Regions from separate parts of the Streptomyces sp. NPDC001315 genome, predicted to be linked through region 2. Evidence: predicted binding sites of a transcription regulator. Region 2 holds the regulator's gene; the other holds the start of a gene.
The links. The regulator HspR, encoded in region 2, represses chaperone genes until heat shock. The targets are predictions, from matches to a motif close to TTGAGNNNNNNNNNCTCAA.

Region 1 (2,453 bases), on a different contig from region 2:
CACCCCATGGCTGCGCTGGCCGCTGCTCGCGGTGTTCGGCGGGATGCTGGTGGAGGACCTGATCGAGTTCACGGACCCGATGACGAACTGGGGGCATCTGATGTCCCTGGCGATCGGCATCGCCACGTGGCCGGTGACGCGTCGCTGGTACCGGAGCCGCGCCGCCGGCCTCACACCGGCCTGAGCCCTCCGTCGGCGTGCGTCGCGCGGACGGCCACGGGAACGGGGGGATGTGGAGACGGGCGCGCCAGGGATCTGGTGGACGAGGAGTCGCCGCTGTCGCCGATGCCGGGCATGGCCGGCATCGGCGCGTTCCGCGTCCACGGCGTGTTCGGCCCGGCGGTGCCGCCCCCGGGCACGGCAGCGCACGGCCTGCTGCTCGCCTACCTCGGCCGGTCGCTGTCCTGGCTCTGCTGGCCGGTGTCCTGGCGGTCGTCGGCCGGTGACCACACGTACGGAGTCGTCGTGGTCACCGCCCGGAAGCCCAGCCGTCGAAGGATGGGCGCGCTGTCGTCGGAGGCGTCCACGTGCAGGTAGGGGACACCGCGGGCGGCGGCCAGTTCGGCGCGGGCGGCCACCAGGGCGCGGTAGATGCCCTTGCCGCGCCACTCGGCGAGCGTCGAGCCGCCCGTCAGCGCGGCGAACTCGGTGCCCGGGCGGAAGCCCAGCCAGGCCGCGGAGACCACCTCGCTCTCCGCCTCCGCGACGAGGACCGCGATCTCGTCAGGGGTGCGCGCGACGCGCCCGATGAGGTCGTCGGCGATCCCGCTCAGGTCCAGGCCCCAGATGGCCGTCTCCAGGGCCGCTATACGGTGCATGTCGGCATCGGCGGTGACCTGGCGCAACGTGACACCGTCCGGCAACGCGGGCGTTTCGACGGCCAGTTCCGCCACGGGAGCGACGAGCACCGTCTCCTGCGCCTCGGGCTCGAAGCCCGCCGCGCGCAGCCGGTCCGTGAGGTCGGCCGGGGCGTCGTGCCCGCGGACCTTCCACTCCACGGCCTTCCCGCGCGCCGCGAAGAAGTCCCGCTGCCGGACGATCAGTTCGTCGAGCTCCCGACCGCGCAGGCCGACGTCACGCGGGCCGGTGACGAAGCCTCGGAAACCGAGGTCCATACGGAGCAGCGGGCCGTCGTACTCGTGCGCGACTCCGGGGGGCGGGGTGCGGCGCATCTGGGCGTCGTAGGCGTCGAGGAGGGTCTGCGTGTCAATCATGGGGAAACGGTACGGGCCGTACGAGGCGGGGATGTGCCCTTCCGTATGACCGCAGGGGATCGGATTGCGGCAGGGCGACCGGGCATCACCCGACCCCGCAGCGGTGATCGCTCAGAGCGAACGGCGGCCGGGGAACAATCAAAGGCCCCCGTGCATTGAGTCGGCATAGCTCAACTTGACTGCCTAGGGAGAGATCATGGCTTCGACGTCCACACCGCTCACCCTGCCTGTGCTGCCGCTCGACGACGAGGTCGTGCTGCCCGGAATGGTGGTTCCGCTGGACCTGAGCGACGCCGACGTGCGGGCCGCGGTGGAGGCCGCCCAGGCTGCCGCGCGGTCGGAGCCCGGGAAGCCCAGGGTTCTGCTGGTGCCGCGCATCGACGGTGCGTACCCGGGCACGGGCGTGCTCGGCACCGTGGAGCAGGTCGGCCGGCTGGCCGACGGCGACCCGGGCGCGTTGGTCCGCGGCCGCGGGCGGGTGAGGATCGGTGCCGGGACGACCGGGCCGGGCGCCGCCCTGTGGGTCGAGGGAACGCGTATCGACGAGAGCGTGCCGGAGCCGCTGCCCGGTCACGTCACCGAACTGGTCAAGGAGTACAAGGCCCTCGCCACCGCGTGGCTGCGCAAGCGCGGCGCCTGGCAGGTCGTGGACCGCGTGCAGGCCATCGACGACGTCTCCGCGCTCGCCGACAACTCCGGCTACTCACCCTTCCTGACCACCGAGCAGAAGGTGGAGCTCCTGGAGACCACCGACCCGGTGGCCCGCCTCAAGCTCGCCACCCAGCAGCTGCGTGACCACCTCGCCGAGCAGGACGTCGCCGAGACGATCGCCAAGGACGTCCAGGAGGGCGTCGACAAGCAGCAGCGGGAGTTCCTGCTCCGGCGCCAGCTGGAGGCCGTGCGCAAGGAACTGCGCGAGCTGAACGGCGAGAAGGACGGTGAGGAGTCCGACGACTACCGCGCCCGTGTCGAGGCCGCCGACCTCCCCGAGAAGGTCCGCGAGGCCGCCCTCAAGGAGGTCGACAAGCTGGAGCGGTCGAGCGACCAGTCGCCCGAGGGATCATGGATCCGCACCTGGCTCGACACCGTGCTCGAACTGCCGTGGAACGAGCGGACCGAGGACCAGTACGACATCCAGGGCGCCAAGGCGGTCCTGGACGCCGAGCACGCCGGTCTGGAGGACGTGAAGGAGCGGATCACCGAGTACCTGGCGGTGCGCAAGCGCCGTACCGACCGGGG
Region 2 (2,453 bases):
CCCGCCTACGCCGGCCCCCAGCAGATCAACGGCGTCTGCCGGGACATCTCCGGCGCGTCCGAGACGACGTACGACTACACGGTCGTGACGATCGACCCGTACGGCCATGAGTCGGCGCCCGGTCCGGCCGGCACGGCGACCACGTCGGACACCGTACGTCCGGCGCCGGTCGAGAACCTGACGGCCGAACAGCTTCCACTCGGAGTCCGGCTGACCTGGACACCGCCCGCCGACGACGACGTGAGCGGCTATCACGTGTGGCAGAGCACGACCGACCCGGACACCGGCGAGACGGTCTGGGACTCCAACTGCTGGTCCAGCACCTCGATGTCGAAGACCGAGATCATCTGCCCGACGGTCCCCGACGGCGCCACCCACCTCTACCGGGTCGCCGCCACGGACGGCACCGCTCTCGCCGACCCGGACGACGTCGAGGCCTTCCACCCCGCCGAGGTCGCCGTCACCCTGCCGGACACCCGCCCACCGGGCTGGACCGGCACCGAGGTCCGTGACGGCCAGTACCCGCAGCTCTACGTCCGCTGCGGCGAGACCATCTACGACATGCCGTGCGGTGACTACACGGACTACCGCTGGGAGAAGTGGGACGCGGCCGCCGGCACCTGGACCACGTTCGCCACGGGCAAGGTGACCGACCCGGAATCCCACACGGACACCACCGTGCACGAGGACCTGCTCGGGCTGTACTACTACCGGGCCGTCTACATCGACCCCACGGGCAAGGAGGAGGTCGTCGAGCAGGTGGCGCACGGCATCTGGGTCTCCTGGCTCTGACCGCACACACGGCTCCGGCCGCACGGCTCCGACCACACACGAAGGGGCCCGGGAGATGTCCCGGGCCCCTTCGCACGCGTACCGTCGGACCGTCAGTCCGAGGACTGCTGCCGCTTCGGCCGCCACACCACCAGCGCGCTGGTCTGCTGGACCTCCTGGTACGGGACCAGGTCGCGCCGGTAGGAGGCGTGCACCGCGGCCTCGCGCTGCTGCATCGCGGCCGCCGCGCCGTCCAGGGCCGCTTCCATCTCCGCGATGCGGGACTGGAGGGCGGCGACCTGGTTCTCCAGTTCGATGATCCGCTTGATGCCGGCCAGGTTGATGCCCTCGTCCTGCGACAACTGCTGAACGGTGCGCAGCAGTTCGATGTCGCGGGCCGAGTAGCGCCGGCCCCGGCCCGCGGTGCGGTCCGGGGAGACCAGGCCCAGCCGGTCGTACTGGCGCAGCGTCTGCGGGTGCAGGCCGGAGAGCTGGGCCGCCACCGAGATGACGTAGACCGGGGTCTCCTCGGTCAGTTCATACGGGTTACGCCGACGGCCTTCCATCACTCTCAAGCTCCCTTCGCGGCCTCGAACAGCTCCGCCCGCGGATCCTCACCCGCGGTCGCCTCGCGATACGCCTCCAGTGCGTCACGAGCCTTCCCCGACAGGTCCGTCGGGACACTCACCTCGACGGTGACCAGGAGGTCGCCGCGGGTGCCGTCCTTACGGACCGCGCCCTTGCCGCGGGCGCGCATGGTGCGGCCGTTGGGCGTGCCCGGGGGCAGCTTCAGCGTCACCGGCGGGCCGCCGAGGGTCGGGACCCGGACCTCGCCGCCGAGCGCCGCCTCCGTGAACGTCACCGGGACGCTGACGGTGAGGTTGTCGCCCTTGCGGCCGAACACCGGATGGGAGTCGACGTGCACGACGACATACAGGTCGCCGGCCGGGCCGCCCCGCTCGCCGGGCGCGCCCTTGCCGCGCAGCCGGATGCGCTGCCCGTCGGTGACGCCCGCCGGGATGCGGACCTGCATCGTGCGGGAGGACTTGGCGCGGCCGCTGCCCTTGCAGTCCGGGCAGGGGTGCTCGGCGATCAGACCGCGGCCCTTGCAGTCCGGGCAGGGGTCCGTCAGCGAGAACCCGCCGCCGGAGCCCCGTGCCACCTGGCCGGTGCCGACGCAGGTCGGGCACACGCGCGGTGTGCCGTTCTTGTCGCCGGTGCCGGAGCAGGCCTTGCACGGCTGCTGCGAGGTCATCCGCAACGGGACCGTCGCGCCCTCGATCGCCTCCGTGAAGCTCAGCGTGACCTCGGTGTCGATGTCCTGGCCGCGCCGGGGCTGGGTGCGCGTGCCGGTGCCCGCGCCGCCCCGGTTGAACAGGCCCCCGAAGACGTCACCGATGCCGCCGCCGAAGCCGCCCGCGGAACCGCCGCCCTGGGCGCCGCCTCCGAAGAGGTCGCCCAGGTCGAAGTTGAAGGAGCCGCCGCCCGCGCCGGGCCCCGGACGGAAGCCGCCGTTGCCGAAGAGCGCGCGGGCCTCGTCGTACTCCTTGCGCTTCTTGGCGTCACCGAGGACGTCGTTCGCCTCTGAGATCTCCTTGAAGCGCTCCTCCGCCTTGGCGTTGCCCTTGTTGGCGTCCGGGTGGAACTCGCGGGCGAGCTTCCGGTACGCCTTCTTGATCTCG

Region 1: the regulator HspR is predicted to act here: its motif matches at 1,370-1,388, upstream of lon (endopeptidase La).

The regions. Positions count from the first base shown of each region.
Region 1 is NZ_JBIAWZ010000002.1:325,055-327,507, reverse strand. Features, by position in the region: gene ACFY16_RS08620 (rhomboid-like protein) at 1-184, shown strand, start outside; gene ACFY16_RS08615 (GNAT family N-acetyltransferase) at 384-1,214, opposite strand; gene lon (endopeptidase La) at 1,411-2,453, shown strand, end outside.
Region 2 is NZ_JBIAWZ010000003.1:389,212-391,664, reverse strand. Features, by position in the region: gene ACFY16_RS12245 (PA14 domain-containing protein) at 1-792, shown strand, start outside; gene ACFY16_RS12240 (heat shock protein transcriptional repressor HspR) at 885-1,337, opposite strand; gene dnaJ (molecular chaperone DnaJ) at 1,343-2,453, opposite strand, start outside.